Regions from separate parts of the Xanthobacter nonsaccharivorans genome, predicted to be linked through region 2. Evidence: predicted binding sites of a transcription regulator. Region 2 holds the regulator's gene; each other region holds the start of a gene.

Region 1 (5,488 bases), 1.2 Mb from region 2:
GACGCCCATCCCGCGCACCATGCAGCTCGCCATGACCGGGGTGCGCGAACTGTCCATCATCGCGACGCCGCCGGTGGATCGTCTGGCGGTGCGCACCTTCGTCACGCCGTTCGACCCGCTGGTGGTGCGCGAGGCGCTGCTGCGCGAGCGCTATCGCGGCGGCCAGAGCTTCTATGTGGTGCCGCGCATCGAGGATCTCGCCGAGGTGCGCGAGTTCCTCGCCGCCTCCGTGCCCGAGGTGAAGGTGGCGGTGGCGCACGGCCAGATGGCGGCGGGCGCTCTCGAAGACATCATGACCGCCTTCTATGACGGCCAGTACGATGTGCTGCTCTCCACCACCATCGTGGAATCGGGCCTCGACGTGCCCAATGCCAACACGCTGATCGTGCACCGGGCGGACATGTTCGGCCTCGCCCAGCTCTACCAGCTGCGCGGCCGCGTGGGCCGGGCCAAGGCGCGCGCCTATGCCATCTTCACCGTCCCGGCCAGCCGGCCGGTGACCACCCAGGCGGAGCGCCGGCTCAAGGTGCTGCAGTCGCTGGAGACGCTCGGCGCCGGCTTCCAGCTGGCGAGCCACGACCTCGACATCCGCGGCGCCGGCAATTTGCTGGGCGACGAGCAGTCGGGCCACATCAAGGAAGTGGGCTACGAGCTGTACCAGGAGATGCTCCACGAGGCGATCGCCCACATCAAGGCGGGCATCACCGACTTCGTGGACGACAAGTGGTCGCCCAACATCACCATCGGCACGCCGGTGCTGATCCCCGAGGACTATGTGGGCGACCTGCACGTGCGCCTCGCCCTCTACCGCCGCCTCGCGGACATCAAGGACGATGCCGAGCTCGACGCCTTCGGGGCGGAGATGGTGGACCGCTTCGGCCCCACGCCGGAAGAGGTGGGCCAGCTCCTGAAGCTCACCCAGATCAAGGCGCTCGCCCGCAAGGCCAATGTGGAGAAGGTGGACGCCGGCCCCAAGGGGGTGGTGCTGGGCTTCCGCGACAACGAGTTCGTCGATCCCTCGGGCCTCGTGAAGTTCATCGGCCAGGAGGGCCCGCAGGCCAAGGTGCGGCCGGACTTCAAGGTGGTGTTCCTGCGCGACTGGCCCACCGCCGAAGCGCGCCTGAAGGGCACGCTCACCATCCTGAAGAAGCTCGCGGCGCTGGCGGAAAAGAAAGCGCTCTGAGGGGCCGTTCCGGTGCCCGCGCCTGGATGCGAAAGACCCGCCGGGGTTCTGCCCCGGCGGGTCGTGTTGTTCTGCCGCTCCGGCGAGGCCGGTGGAGTCGAGGGGGATTCGTCCGGGCCTACTTGACGCCCAGCACGCCACCGACCGCGCCGCCCACGGCGCCGACCGTGCCGCCCACCACGGCGCCGACGGGGCCCGCGGCCTTCTCGCCGGCCCGGGCGCCTTCCTTCGCGCCTTCGCCGGTGCCCTTGACGCCGCCGGCCACGCCGCCGGTGACCGCGCCGCCCACGCCGCCGACGGTGCCGCCCACGGCGGTCCCGACCGGTCCGGCGGCCTTGTCACCGACTTCCGCGCCCTTGTTGGCACCCTGCTCGGCACCCTTGACCACGCCCTGCGCGAAACCCGCCGCCGGGACGAAAGCCAGCAGAAGGGCTGCCGCTACAATGGTCTTCCTCATGGCCGATCCTTTCTCGTGTTTCACCGATCCGTACCGGCGGACGCGGAACCCGCGTCGCTGCCGGTCCGCGATCCTCCAGAGATCAACGCCTCAACCATAGCGTGCCCGAAGGGGAGCCGCCATGGTGTCAGAGGAGGGATCAGCGGGAGTTGAAAAGGGGTGGGGCGGCGTCCCAGCACCGTTCCCGCAAACGAAAACGGCCGGGCGCTGGCCCGGCCGTTTCCAATTTCCGCTCCATTCGCCGGCCCAGCAAACCCGCTGTTGCCGGTTTGCGTTGCCCAGGGAGGCCGGGCGGCGTCGGGGGGTTCTATTTACCTCAGAAGTCCATGCCGCCGCCCGAGCAAACCGGCTGTTGCCGGTTTGCGTTTGCTCCAGAAAGCCGGGCGGCGTCGGAGGGTTCTACTTACCTCAGAAGTCCATGCCGCCGCCCGGCATGGCCGGGGCCGCGGGGCCGGACTTCTTCGGCAGCTCGGCGATGAGCGCCTCGGTGGTGATCAGCAGGCCGGACACGGAGGCCGCGTCCTGCAGGGCGGTGCGCACCACCTTGGTGGGGTCGATGATGCCGGACTTCACCATGTCCACATATTCGCCGGTCTGGGCGTTGTAGCCGAAGGCGTAGTCGGCATTCTCGAGGATCTTGCCCACCACCACGGAGCCGTCGTCGCCCGCGTTCTGGACGATCTGGCGGGCCGGAGCCTGGATGGCGCGGCGGACGATCTCGATGCCGGTCTTCTGGTCGGCATTGTCGACCTTCAGGCCTTCGAGGGCCGCGATGGCGCGCAGCAGGGCCACGCCGCCGCCGGGGACGATGCCTTCTTCCACCGCGGCGCGGGTGGCATGCAGGGCGTCGTCCACGCGGTCCTTCTTCTCCTTGACTTCCACTTCCGTGGAGCCGCCCACGCGCACCACGGCGACGCCGCCGGCGAGCTTGGCGAGGCGCTCCTGCGCCTTCTCACGGTCGTAGTCGGAGGTGGTGGACTCGATCTGCGCGCGGATCTGGGAGATGCGGGCCTCGATGTCGGCCTTCTCGCCAGCGCCGTCGACGATGGTGGTGTTCTCCTTCTCGATCACCACCTTCTTGGCGCGGCCGAGCATGGAGAGGTTCACGCTGTCGAGCTTGATGCCGAGGTCGTCGGAGATCACCGTGCCGCCGGTCAGGATGGCGATGTCCTGCAGCATGGCCTTGCGGCGATCGCCGAAGCCGGGGGCCTTCACGGCCGCGACCTTCAGGCCGCCGCGCAGCTTGTTCACCACGAGGGTGGCGAGGGCCTCGCCTTCCACGTCCTCGGCGATGATCAGCAGCGGACGGGCGGACTGCACCACCGCCTCGAGGACGGGCAGGAGCTCCTGCAGGCCGGTCAGCTTCTTCTCGTTGATGAGGATGTAGGGCTCCTCGAACTCAACGCGCATCTTCTCCGCATTGGTGACGAAATAGGGAGACAGATAGCCGCGGTCGAACTGCATGCCCTCGACCACGTCGAGCTCGGTCTCGGCGGTCTTGGCTTCCTCGACGGTGATGACACCCTCGTTGCCGACCTTCTTCATCGCCTCGGCGAGGAACTTGCCGACCTCGGCGTCGCCGTTGGCGGAGATGGTGCCGACCTGGGCGATCTCCTCGTTGGACGTGACCTTGCGCGAGTTGGCGGCCAGGTCCTTGACGATGGCGTCCACCGCCACGTCGATGCCGCGCTTGAGGTCCATCGGGTTCATGCCGGCGGCAACCGCCTTGGCGCCTTCCTTCACGATGGCCTGGGCCAGCACGGTGGCGGTGGTGGTGCCGTCGCCGGCGAGGTCGTTGGTCTTGGAGGCGACCTCACGCACCAGCTGGGCGCCGAGGTTCTCGAACCGGTCCTCGAGCTCGATCTCCTTGGCCACCGACACACCGTCCTTGGTGATGCGGGGGGCGCCGAAGCTCTTCTCGATCACCACGTTGCGGCCCTTGGGGCCGAGGGTGACCTTCACCGCGTTGGCGAGGATGTCGACGCCGCGAAGCACCTTGTCGCGCGCATCGATGGAGAATTTTACGTCCTTGGCAGCCATGTGGCCTGCTCCTTCAGATTGGGACGAAAGACTGGGTGTTGAGGTCGAAAGCCGCTAGGCCGCCTGCGCTCAGGCCGCCTTCTTGGCGCCGGCCGCGCCCTCGATCACGCCGAGGATGTCGCTCTCCTTCATGATCAGGAGATCCTGGCCGTCGATCTTGACCTCGGTGCCCGACCACTTGCCGAACAGCACGATGTCGCCGGCCTTCACGTCGAGGGCGACGATCTCGCCCTTCTCGTTGCGGGCGCCCGGGCCCACCGCGACGACTTCACCCTGCTGCGGCTTTTCCTTGGCGGTGTCGGGAATGATGATGCCGCCGGCCGACTTCTGCTCGGCCTCGATGCGCTTCACGACCACGCGGTCGTGCAGAGGACGGAAACCCATCGGGAAACCTCCGGTTTGTTGGTCTGGGGGGCAATGCTTCTTTTCAGGGCGCCGGGAGCCCCTCTGCCCGGCCCGATGGCGATCTAAGGGCCGCGTTTTCGTCCCGCAAGGGGGGCGGGTAAAAAATTTGGCACTCGACAGGATGGAGTGCCAGAAGCGCGAATACTTCTGGAAAATCAAGGACCCATCCGGATCGGCCAGTTCCGCGCGCGTTCGCGGCGGCTGGGATGCCCGTTGTCAGCAGTCTGCGGAGAAGGCTGCTAGCGCTTTGTTTTTGCAGGCGGAAACCAATCTTTAGCCTTGGCGGCGGGAAACTCTGGAGCCGACAATGGATTTGTCCGGTCCCCGATATCCCCCCTCGCCGGGGAAGCCTCGGGCGGCCGCGGATTGGAGGTGTGACCCATGGTATCCCAGTCGTCCAGGGTGTCGCGTGACTTCGTCCTGCAGATGGAGGGCTACGGCCTCGCCACGGCCGAGATCCTCTATCGGATGCCCGATCATCCGAGCTTTCTTCAGACCTATCTCTGGCAGGAATACGACCTCTGCCCGCGGTTTCCGGAGCTGAACAAGTTCCTGGAATTCTGGCAGCGGGAGCTGGACGGGCGGCTGCATTCGGTGCGTGTCGCCCATTCCGGCCTCATCAAGCCGGCCGAGCTGCGGTCGGTGGATGGGATGTTCCTGCTCAACTGAGGCCGCTGAAGCTCCCGGCCGTCCCTGTCGCAACCGGATAACACCCGGCGCGCGCCCGGCGTGCCTAGACTTTCCCCTCCATGCCGGCGGCCCCGCGCCACCGGCCAGCTGGGAGAGGACGGATGGCGGGCAAGCGCATTTTGATGATCGTCGGGGATTTCGGCGAGGACTACGAGATCATGGTGCCGTTCCAGGCCCTGCTGGCGGTGGGGCATGGGGTGGATGCCGTCTGCCCGGGCAGGAAGGCCGGGGACAAGGTGGCCACCGCCATCCATGATTTCGAGGGGCACCAGACCTATACGGAGAAGCCGGGCCACCTGTTCGCCCTCAACGCCACGTTCGCGGACGTGACGGCGGCGGACTACGACGCCCTGCTGGTTCCCGGCGGCCGGGCGCCGGAATATCTGCGGCTCGATCCGGCGGTGATCGCTGTGGTGCGCCATTTCTTCGAGGCTGGAAAGCCGGTGGCCGCCATCTGCCACGGGGCCCAGCTGCTCGCCGCCGCGCGCGTTCTGGAGGGGCGGACCTGCTCGGCCTATCCCGCGTGCCGCCCGGAAGTGGAGCTGGCGGGCGGCACCTATGCCGACATTCCGGTGGATGCCGCGGTCACCGAGGGCAACCTCGTGAGCGCCCCGGCGTGGCCCGCCCACCCGGCCTTCGTCGCGCAGTTCCTGGCCCTGCTGGGCACGCGCATCTCCCATTGAGGGGCGTTCTGCGGTATTGGGACGAAGGGG
Region 2 (5,488 bases):
TTCAGCACCGGGAAGCCGGCATCCGTCACCCGCAGGCGGTCGCCCGCCCGCGCCACGAGCCCCTCCGCCTCCAGCGCCGCCATGCGGCCGGCCTCCACATGCCCGCCGAGGCGGGCGTGGCGGGCGAGGTCCACGCCTTCCTTCAGGCGCAGGCCCATGAGCAGCATCTCGTCCGCCTGCTCCTCCAGCGCCAGCGCTTCGTCGCTGACAATGCCGTGGCCGGCGGCCTCCACACGCGCGAGCCAGCCTTCCGGCGCGCGCTCGGTGAAGGTGGCGCGGCGCTGCCCATCCACCAGCAGCCGCCCGTGGGCCCCGGCGCCGATGCCGGCATAGGTGCCGTAGCGCCAATAAATGAGGTTGTGCCGCGCCTCCGCCCCCGGCCGGGCGTGGTTCGAGACCTCGTAGGCGGGAAGCCCGGCCTCGGCGGTGACGGCCTGCGTCACGTCCCACAAGGCGCGGGACATGTCGTCATCCGGCAGGATGAGCTTGCCGGCGCCATACAGCCGCTCGAAGGGCGTGCCGGGCTCGATGGTCAGCTGATAGAGGGAGAGGTGCTCGCAGCCTTCGGCCAGCGCACGCCTCAGCTCGGCCGCCCAGCCTTCCGGGGTCTGGCGCGGGCGGGCGTAGATGAGGTCGAATGACACGCGCTGGAACACCCGGCGGGCGATGCCCACCGCCTCCAGCGCCTCCGCCACCGAATGCATGCGGCCGAGGCCCTTGAGGTCCGCGTCATCGAGCGCCTGCACCCCCAGCGACACCCGGTTGACCCCCGCCGCCCGGTAGCCTTGGAAGCGCTCCGCCTCCACCGAGGTGGGGTTGGCCTCCAGCGTCACCTCGGCGTCCGCCGTCAGCGGCCAGGCCGCGTCAATGGCCGCAAGGATGGCGCCCACCGTCTCCGGCGCCATGAGGGAGGGCGTGCCGCCGCCGAAGAACACCGTCTGCGCCCGCCGGGGACCGGAGAGGGCGCGCATGTGCGCGATCTCCCGCCGGAAGGCCGCGACGAAGCGCTCCTGGTCCGGCGCAGACTGGCGGACATGGCTGTTGAAGTCGCAATACGGGCACTTGGCCTTGCAGAAGGGCCAGTGGACATAGACGCCGAAGCCGCCCTGGGCATCCGCCTCGGCGGCGACGGCAGGACGCTGCGTGGTTTCAGTCGTTGCGGTAACGGTCATTGTCCTTTCACTCCGCCCCGCGTCCCGGCCACCTGCAACAAAGCGTAGCGCAGTGGAAGGCGGGCTGGGACCCCGCGCAAGAGATTGCCGAAGGCGCGTGCGAATGGACGCGACGCATGGGGCGCGCCCGCCGCGCCGGAGCCTGGCGCCGGGCCCCGGCCCGCCTTCCGCTGATGCTTCAGCCGGCCGGTGGACGCCGGGCTCATCCCCTCAGGCACGCCTGCGACAGCTTGAGGAAGGCCCGCGCCCGGTGGGACAGGCCGAAGCCCTTGGGCGGCATGGCATGCTTCTCGTCCGCCGTCATCTCGGCGAAGGTCTTCACATGGCCTTCGGGAAGGAACATGGGATCGTAGCCGAAGCCCTTGGCGCCCCGCGGCGGCCATACCAGGGTGCCGTCCACGGTGCCCTCGAACTCTTCCAGGTGCCCGTCCGGCCAGGCGATGCACAGCGCCGAGACGAAGCGGGCATGGCGCTGCTCCGGCGCGGCGGCGCCCACCTTCCTGAGTTCCGCCTCGACCTTCTCCATGGCCATCTCGAAGTCCCGGTCCGGCCCCGCCCAGCGGGCGGTATGGATGCCGGGCGCCCCGCCGAGCGCATCGATGACGAGGCCGGAATCGTCGGCGAAGGCGGGCAGGCTGGCGGCCATGGCCGCCGCCACCGCCTTCAGCCGGGCGTTGCCGGAAAAGGTGGTCTCCGTCTCCTCCGGCTCGCTCAGGCCCAGCTCGCCCGCGGACACCGCCTCCACCCCGTGGGGCTCCAGCAGCATCCGCATCTCGATGAGCTTGCCGGGATTGTGGGTCGCCACCACGAGGCGGCCGGTGAGCTGGCGGTGGCTCATCCGCCGATGGCCTGCTTCTGAAGGGCCACCAGCTCCGACACGCCGGCGCGGGCGAGGCCCAGCAGCGAGAGCAGCTCGTCCTGGGTGAAGGGGGTCTTCTCCGCCGTGCCCTGGATCTCGACGATGCCGCCGGTGCCGGTCATGACGAAGTTGGCGTCCGTCTCGGCCACCGAATCCTCGGCATAGTCGAGGTCGAGCACCGGGGCGCCCTCATAGATGCCGCAGGAGACCGCCGCCACATGGTCCTTCAGCGGCATCTCCTTGATCATGGAGCGCGAGCGCATCCAGCTGAGGCAGTCGTGCAGGGCGATCCAGGCGCCGGTGATGGAGGCGGTGCGGGTGCCGCCGTCGGCCTGGAGCACGTCGCAGTCGAGGGTGATCTGCTTCTCCCCCATGGCCACCAGGTCCGTCACCGAGCGCAGGGAGCGGCCGATGAGGCGCTGGATCTCCTGGGTCCGGCCGGACTGCTTGCCGGTCGTGGATTCGCGCCGGGTCCGGTCGTGGGTGGCGCGGGGCAGCATGGAGTATTCCGCCGTCACCCAGCCGCGGCCCTGGCCCTTCAGCCACGGCGGCAGGCGCTCCTCCAGCGTGGCGGAGACGAGCACGTGGGTGTCGCCGAACTTCACCAGGCAGGAGCCTTCCGCGTGGCGCATGACGCCCCGTTCAAAGGACACGGCGCGCATCTGGTCGGCGGCGCGCTTGCTGGGGCGCATGGGACATACCTCTTCATGGAACCATCGGGCGCCCCTTTTAGAGCGGGCGGGCGCAGGAGCCAAGCAAGGCGCGCCGGCGCCGCGCGGGAAACGCTTGAACAGGCGTGCCTTCGTGGCCACATAATACGGCACGCGGGCAAGGGCCCGTGCCGACAGTCAAAGCACGGAGGCAGGTGAAACGTGGCGCTCGATCCGTTCCTGCCCCTGACCTCCGGCGGCCTCGCCCAGATCGACCAGCGGGCGCGGGAGATTTTCCGCCAGATCGTGGAGAGCTACCTGGCCACCGGTGAGCCGGTCGGCTCGCGCAACATCTCGCGCCTCATCCCCATGACGCTCTCCCCCGCCTCCGTGCGCAACGTGATGGCGGACCTGGAGGCGGCGGGCCTCATCTTCGCCCCCCACACCAGCGCCGGGCGCCTGCCCACGGAACGCGGGCTGCGCTTCTTCGTCGATGCTCTGCTTGAGATCGGCGATATCAACGAGCGCGACCGCACCAATATTGAGACCCAGGTGATGGCCGCGGCCAAGTCCACCACGGTGGAGGGGGTGCTGCAGGAGGCCTCCACCCTGCTCTCCGGCCTCGCCCGGGGCGCAGGCGTTGTCACCGCTACGAAAACCGACCCCCGCCTGAAGCATGTGGAGTTCGTTCCGCTGGAGCCGGGGCGCGCCCTCGTCATCCTCGTCTCGGAGGACGGGCAGGTGGAGAACCGCGCCCTCCAATTGCCGCCCGGCCTGCCGATATCGGCTTTGACGGAGGCGACGAACTTCTTGAATGCCCATATCCGCGGCCGCACCCTCGCCGAGGCCCGCTCGGAGATGGAGAGCCTGCTCGCGGACCTGCGGCGGGACCTCGACACCCTCACCGCCCGGGTGGTGGAGGAAGGCCTCGCCACCTGGTCCGGAGCGGAGGAGGCGGGCGAGCGCAAGCTCATCGTCCGCGGCCAGGCCAAGCTGCTGGAAGACCTGAGGGCGCTTGAGGATCTGGAGCGCATCCGCCTGCTGTTCGACGACCTCGAGACCAAGCGGGAGGTGGTAGACCTGCTGGGCCGGGCCGAGGAAGCCCAGGCGCTGCGCATCTTCATCGGATCGGAGAACCGGCTGTTCTCCCTCTCCGGCTCCTCCACCATCGTCGCGCCCTACCGCGACGGGCAAGGCCGGGTGGTGGGGGTGCTCGGCGTCATCGGGCCCACCCGGCTCAATTACGGGCGCATCGTCCCCATGGTGGATTTCACCGCCCGCCTCGTCAGCCGCGTGCTCGGCGCGCCGGGAATGGATGCCGCCTGAGGCGCCAGGGATCGCCTCATCCTTGCGACAAGCCGTGCGCCACGTGTCGCGCAGACTTGATTTTTCCCGCACCCGCCCCGATATGCGCGGGGAAAGTTGGCCTCTGCCCTGCGCGAGCGGGGCGAATCTCAAGGCAGGGGAAGAAACCGGATGAGCGAGCAGAAGCGCGCGCCCGAAACCGGCGGCGACGCGAGCGAAAACGGTGCGGGCGTGAATGAGGCGACCGCCGAGGCGGAAGCCCTCGCCACCGCCGATGCGCAGATCAAGTCGGACGACGGCGAGCTCAAGCGTCTCGAGGGAGAGATCGCAAATCTCAAGGACAAGTTCCTGCGCGCCTTTGCGGAATCGGAAAACATCCGCCGCCGCGCGGAGAAGGAGGTCCAGGATGCCAAGACCTACGGCATCGCCTCCTTCGCCCGCGACATGCTGAACGTGGCGGACGACCTTTCCCGCGCGCTCGGCTCGGTGGAAGAGACGACCAGGGCATCGGCCGAAGGTCCCTTGAAGGCGCTGCTGGAAGGCTTGGAGCTGACCGAGCGCGGCCTTGGCAAGGCGCTGGAGAAGCACGGCATCCGCCGCATCGAGCCGAAGGGTGAGAAGTTCGATCCGAACCTCCACCAGGCCATGTTCGAGGTACCGGATCCCAACGTGCCGTCGGGCACGGTGGTGCAGGTGGTGCAGGCCGGCTACGTGATCGGCGAGCGCGTGCTGCGCCCTGCCATGGTGGGCGTCGCCCGCGGCGGACCGAAGGCCGAGGCCACCCCCAGCAAGGAAGCCGGGGCCGCCTGACCGGTCCATGAATACCGGACGAAAAAGCCGCGTGGGGCGTCCCGGCGCGGCTTTTTTCGTCTCAGGTCCGTCTCTGAGCGGGGGGCTTCAGGCTTCGCTGGAGGCCGAGGCATCGCGCCGGGCGGGCGCATTGCGCGAGGGGCCGCCGGAAAGCAGCTCCGCCAGCGCATCGGCAATCACGCGACTGGTGTAGGGCTTGGCCACCCGCGGCACATCCGTGAACTGGCGGGGCGCGCGCACCGTGCCCGTGTAGCCAGAGCAGAACAGGAAGGGGATGCCGCGGTCGGCCAAAATGGCCGCAGCGGGATAGACCGGCTCGCCATTAAGGTTCACGTCGAGAATGGCGACGTCCGCCTGCTCCACCATGGCCGCCTCCATGGCGGCCGAAAGGGTGGAGACGGGCCCCACCACACTATAGCCGAGTGACCGAAGGTTATCCTCCAGGCCAAGCGCGACGAGGAACTCGTCCTCGACCACCAGCACCCGAATTCCCGAATAATTCATCACTAAACGCCTGGCTGGACTGCCCCTTTCCAGCTCAACGGATGGAAGCCCGGAAAGGTTCCATCCGAAGCAAGCAAGAGACGAGCCGCCTGACGCCAAGCCGTCGGGCCGGGGATCAGTCCTTGGCGCGTTCCACGTAGGAGGCGTCGGCGGTCATGATGACCACGCGGGTGCCCGCGGAGATATGC
Region 3 (5,488 bases), 370 kb from region 2:
CGACGGAGATGGAGCGCGGAGTCTCGATGAGCGGGGTGTCGGTCTTGGTGCCGGCGGCGGAGCGGGTGGCGACATAGCCCCCCACCGGCCCCCAGGCGCTTTCCCTGGTGCCATCCACCGTGACGGTGGGCAGGGAGACGGTGTCGGTCGCCTCCTCCGCCGCGGCGTGTGGCGCGATGGCGAAATCGAGGGCGCAAATCGCGGTCGCGGCAAGGACAGTTGAAAGCGTGCTCACGCGGGGCTGAAAAGTGCTCCGCTTGAAGGAAGTGTGCGCCATATCGCGCCCCGTTGTAAAAATCCCTATCAGATGGGGATGAGTATGTCGGTATCCCTATCTGATCAATAATAACGTCCAAAAATGCGAAATATTGGAAATAATTTAATTCAATAAATTTCAGTCTATATTTATTATAATATATATTATGCTTTAATTATAATAATTAAATTCAGGCTACTTTGCGTGAGGTGGATTGTGTTTGCCGGTCCGCCCGCCGCGCGATTGGCACGGGCTGTGCTTGCGGAGCATGCGCAATTCGCGTTCCGTGAGGCGCAAGGGAGGGATGAGGGTGTCGGAGGCGAAGCACGAGGCCTATGGCCTGGAGAAGGTGGTGCAGCACGCCCACGCGCGGACCCGCGGCGACCTCACCGGGGCGCTCGCGACCTATATCCCCGAGCTGGCGCGGGTGGATCCGGAGCGGTTCGGCATCGCCCTGGTCTCGGTGGGGGGAGAGGTGGTGGGCGTCGGCGACGTGGAGGTGCCCTTCACCATCCAGTCCATTTCCAAGGCGCTTGCCTATTGCCTCGCCCTGGAGGCCGCGGGGCGCGACCGGGTGCTGGCCCATGTGGGGGTGGAGCCCTCGGGCGACGCCTTCAACGCCATCGTCTTCGATCCGCACACCAACCGCCCTTACAACCCCATGGTGAATGCCGGGGCCATCACCGTGTCCGGCCTTCTCGCCCAGGCGCTGGGGGCGGAGGCGTTCGACGTGCTGCTGGATCGCTTTTCAGCGGCTGCGGGCCGCAAGCTCGGTTTCGACGAGGCGGTCTACCGCTCCGAGGCGGAGACCGGCCACCGCAACCGGGGCATCGCCCACCTCCTGAAGAACGCCGGGGCGCTGGAGGCGGACGTGGACGCCACGCTCGACCTCTATTTCCGCCAGTGCTCCATCCTCGTCACCGCCTCGGACCTCGCCCGCATGGGGGCGACCCTTGCCAGCATCGGCGAGAACCCGCTCACGGGCGCGACCGTGTTCGCGGTGGAGGCGGTGCGCGGCACCCTCTCGGTGATGTTCACCTGCGGCATGTACGATTTCGCCGGCAACTGGGCATTCGACGTGGGCGTGCCGGCCAAGAGCGGGGTGGGCGGGGGCATCCTCGGCGTGGTCAATCGCCAGCTCGGCATCGGCACTTATTCGCCGCGGCTCGACACCAAGGGCAATTCGGTGCGTGGCATCGCCGCCTTCCGCGAGCTCGCGGAGGAGCTGGGCCTGCATATCTTCGATCCCACCAACCGGGGCTCGGCCATGCTCGGCGCCTTCAGCCGGTGACGGCGGTCGCCGCAATTCGCACAGGCCGCGGCGCGGCGAAATGAAAACGGGGGGCGCAGCGGCCCCCCGTGGGGTCACTTCCGGTCACGATCAGGACGCCCGCGCGGGGCGCCCGCCCGAACTCACGAGCAGCGCACGTACACCATGGTGCCGTAGCGCTTGGCCACCTCGGGGTCCATCCACTTCAGCACCAGCACGTTGCCGTCGAAGCGCACCACCTGGCGGTCGGCCTGGCTGCCGGCCGGCTCGTCCGGCGGGCCGATGAAGACGGGGCCGTTTCCGGTCTGCTTGGACACCAGCTCGGTGAGCTTGTTGTCGTCGGCGAGATACATCATTACGCCGCCGTTGGGGCCGGCCGTGATCACATAAGGGTTGGAGCAGCCGGCGCGCGCCTGGTTCTCGGTGCGGGTGGCGTCGTCCGGACGATGGTAGGCGGCAAGGCCCCAGCGGCCGACGAGGCGATCGGAGGCGATGGGGCTCGTATATTGCGGACGCGCCGGGGCCGGCGGTGCCGAGGGGGTCGTTTCGCAGGCGGCGAGCCCCAGGGCCAGAACCGTCAGGGTGATGCCGGCCAGCCCGGCGCGGCGCAGGCGCCCGACCTCGGATTTCGATTCCGCAATCATCTTCGTCATGTGCTTTCCGAGGCCTCCCGCCGCCTGGGACCAGATCTTCATGCACCGCCAGCCGGTTCCGCCGAACATAGAGGCTGGCGCCGCCCGCGTCGATTCCAAGGCGCCGATCCCCCATCGGGCACAGGCGCCAACTTGGCCGCCACCATAAGACCGCCATGGTTACCGCTTTGCTAGTGTTCCCGGGAACTTTCCTGCCCAGCGGATTTCGTCAGGCGCCTTGACGGGGCGAAGGGGTCACCTTATCTCGGCAACGAGCTTGGCACTCTTCCGACGGGAGTGCCAAAACCGGCGGGCTCATCGCTCGCATTCCCTCGAAGAGGTATCCACATGTCCTTCCGCCCCCTGCACGACCGCGTCGTCGTCAAGCGCATCGAAGCCGAGCAGAAGACCGCCGGCGGCATCATCATCCCCGACACCGCCAAGGAAAAGCCCCAGGAGGGCGAGGTGATCGCGGTGGGCGCCGGCGCCCGCGACGAGAGCGGCAAGCTCGTTCCCCTCGATGTGAAGGCGGGCGATCGCGTGCTGTTCGGCAAGTGGTCCGGCACCGAGGTCAAGATCGACGGCCAGGACCTCCTCATCATGAAGGAGAGCGACATCCTCGGCGTCATCGCCAAGTGATGCGCCTTTTCCGGGCGCGCGGCCATGTGGCCGGATGATGCGCGCCTGACCGCACCGACATCCTCATTCAGGAGGCCGAAATGGCTGCCAAAGAAGTGAAGTTTTCTTCCGACGCGCGCGAGAAGCTGCTGCGCGGCGTCGACATCCTCGCCAATGCGGTGAAGGTCACCCTCGGCCCCAAGGGCCGCAACGTGGTGATCGAGAAGAGCTTCGGCGCCCCCCGCATCACCAAGGACGGTGTGTCGGTGGCCAAGGAGATCGAGCTCGAGGACAAGTTCGAGAACCTCGGCGCCCAGCTGGTGCGTGAGGTGGCCTCCAAGACCAACGACCTCGCCGGCGACGGCACCACCACCGCCACCGTGCTGGCCCAGTCCATCGTGAAGGAAGGCGCCAAGGCGGTTGCCGCCGGCATGAACCCGATGGACCTGAAGCGCGGCATCGACCTCGCCGTGGCCGCCGCCATCGCCGACATCAAGGGCCGCGCCAAGAAGGTTTCCTCCTCCGCGGAAGTCGCGCAGGTGGGCACCATCTCCGCCAACGGTGATGTCTCCATCGGCGAGATGATCGCCGGCGCCATGCAGCGCGTGGGCAACGAGGGCGTGATCACCGTCGAGGAAGCCAAGACCGCCGAGACCGAGCTCGAGGTGGTGGAAGGCATGCAGTTCGACCGCGGCTACCTCTCTCCGTATTTCATCACCAATGCGGAGAAGATGATCGCCGACCTGGAAGAGCCCTACCTGCTCATCTTCGAGAAGAAGCTGTCCGGCCTCCAGCCGATCCTGCCGGTCCTCGAGGCCGTGGTGCAGACCGGCCGTCCCCTCGTCATCGTCGCCGAGGACGTGGAAGGCGAGGCCCTCGCCACCCTCGTGGTGAACAAGCTGCGCGGCGGCCTGAAGGTCGCGGCCGTGAAGGCCCCCGGCTTCGGTGATCGCCGCAAGGCCATGCTGGAGGATATCGCCATTCTCACCGGCGGCCAGGTGATCTCGGAAGACCTCGGCATCAAGCTGGAGAACGTGACCCTCGCCCAGCTCGGCCGCGCCAAGAAGGTGATCCTCGAGAAGGAGAAGACCACCATCGTGGACGGCGTCGGCGAGAAGGCCGACATCGAGGCCCGCGTCAACCAGATCAAGGCCCAGATCGAGGAGACCTCCTCGGACTACGACCGCGAGAAGCTCCAGGAGCGCCTGGCCAAGCTCGCGGGCGGCGTGGCGGTGATCCGCGTCGGCGGTTCCACCGAGGTGGAAGTCAAGGAGAAGAAGGACCGCGTTGACGACGCCCTGAACGCCACCCGCGCCGCGGTGGAAGAAGGCATCGTCCCCGGTGGCGGCGTGGCCCTGCTGCGCGCCAAGAAGGCGGTCGAGACCGTCACTTCCGACAATGCCGACATCAAGGCCGGCATCAAGATCGTGCTGCGCGCCCTTGAGGCCCCCATCCGCCAGATCGCCGAGAATTCCGGCGTGGAAGGCTCCATCGTGGTGGGCAAGGTGCAGGAGTCCAACGATCCGAACTTCGGCTTCAATGCCCAGAGCGAGGAATACGTGGACATGATCTCCGCCGGCATCGTCGATCCGGCGAAGGTGGTGCGCACCGCCCTTCAGGATGCGGCTTCCATCGCGGCCCTCATCGTCACCACCGAGGCGCTCGTCGCCGAGCTGCCGAAGAAGGATGCCGGCATGCCCGCCATGCCCGGCGGCGGCATGGGCGGCATGGGCGGCATGGATTTCTGATCCAATCCTCCCTGGCGTAGGAAAGAGAGGGCGCGGCTTCGGCCGCGCCCTTTTTCGTTCGGCCGGCTTCTCGCGCCGCAGCTTGCTGCGTCCGCGGAAAGAGAGCCGGGCCCGCCGCACCGGCTCCGCCGCCTTCGGTCAAGTCCGGGCGGCGCCTGAGCAAACCTGCTTGGCACCCGAGCGACCTGGCGCTTGAGCGACTTGGGGCCGGTCGAAGACCAAGGTCGACGGCATCAGGCGCGGCCTGCGGCGCCGACCTCCCCCCGGGGCCGGGCGCGGCCCTCCGGACGCGCTGGAAGCCCACAGCCCGCCCGGCTCGTTCCACCCTCAGGTGCCGCAGAACGTCTGGTAGCCTTCCATCCGCGGCGGCAGGTCGGCGTAGCGGGCGAAGTTCGGCTGATCCGCGTAGGGGGTCGCAAGGACCGTGTTCAACTCCTCGAAGGGGGCGAAGTCTCCGCGCTCGGTGGCCGCGGCGATGACCGCTTCCACCAGGTGGTTGCGCGGTACGAAGGCGGGGTTCACCTGCTCCATCCCCGCCCGGATCTGCGCGCCCTCCCGCCCCGTCGCGGCGAGGCGAGCGCGCCAGCGCGCGGCCCAGGCGTCGAAGGCGTCCCGGTCCAGGAACAGGTCTCGCACCGGTGAGAGGGCCTCCTCGTCCTCTGCGGCCCGGCACAGGCGCCGGAAGGTGAGGGTAAAGTCCGCCTTGCCCGCGATCATCGCGCTGAGCAGGTCAAGGGCGAGGGCCACGTCCGCCTCGTCCGCGTCGGGAAGGCCGATCTTGGCGGCGAGCCCCGCGTGGTAGGCGCCATAAAAGCGGGCCGGGAAGGTGCCGAGCGCGGCATTGGCGATGGCCACCGCCTGCTCCTTCTCCGGATGGAAGAGCGGCACGAGGCATTCGGCGAAGCGGGCGAGGTTCCAGTGGGCGATGTCCGGCTGGTTGCCATAGGCATAGCGGCCCATGTGG

The links. The regulator HrcA, encoded in region 2, represses chaperone genes, less so after heat shock. The targets are predictions, from matches to a motif close to GTTAGCACTCNCNNNNNGNGAGTGCTAAC.
Region 1: the regulator HrcA is predicted to act here: its motif matches at 4,191-4,219, upstream of groES (co-chaperone GroES).
Region 3: the regulator HrcA is predicted to act here: its motif matches at 2,435-2,463, upstream of groES (co-chaperone GroES).

The regions. Positions count from the first base shown of each region.
Region 1 is NZ_CM195526.1:2,238,146-2,243,633, forward strand. Features, by position in the region: gene mfd (transcription-repair coupling factor) at 1-1,183, shown strand, start outside; gene V5F59_RS10220 (hypothetical protein) at 1,302-1,640, opposite strand; gene groL (chaperonin GroEL) at 2,049-3,680, opposite strand; gene groES (co-chaperone GroES) at 3,750-4,064, opposite strand; gene V5F59_RS10235 (usg protein) at 4,467-4,754, shown strand; gene V5F59_RS10240 (DJ-1/PfpI family protein) at 4,877-5,458, shown strand.
Region 2 is NZ_CM195526.1:1,062,832-1,068,319, reverse strand. Features, by position in the region: gene hemW (radical SAM family heme chaperone HemW) at 1-1,172, opposite strand, end outside; gene rdgB (RdgB/HAM1 family non-canonical purine NTP pyrophosphatase) at 1,375-2,010, opposite strand; gene rph (ribonuclease PH) at 2,007-2,723, opposite strand; gene hrcA (heat-inducible transcriptional repressor HrcA) at 2,904-4,007, shown strand; gene grpE (nucleotide exchange factor GrpE) at 4,158-4,796, shown strand; gene V5F59_RS04845 (response regulator) at 4,884-5,300, opposite strand; gene efp (elongation factor P) at 5,416-5,488, opposite strand, start outside.
Region 3 is NZ_CM195526.1:1,437,592-1,443,079, forward strand. Features, by position in the region: gene V5F59_RS06605 (TonB-dependent siderophore receptor) at 1-235, opposite strand, end outside; gene glsA (glutaminase A) at 567-1,547, shown strand; gene V5F59_RS06615 (hypothetical protein) at 1,670-2,179, opposite strand; gene groES (co-chaperone GroES) at 2,507-2,797, shown strand; gene groL (chaperonin GroEL) at 2,878-4,524, shown strand; gene V5F59_RS06630 (protein adenylyltransferase SelO) at 4,852-5,488, opposite strand, start outside.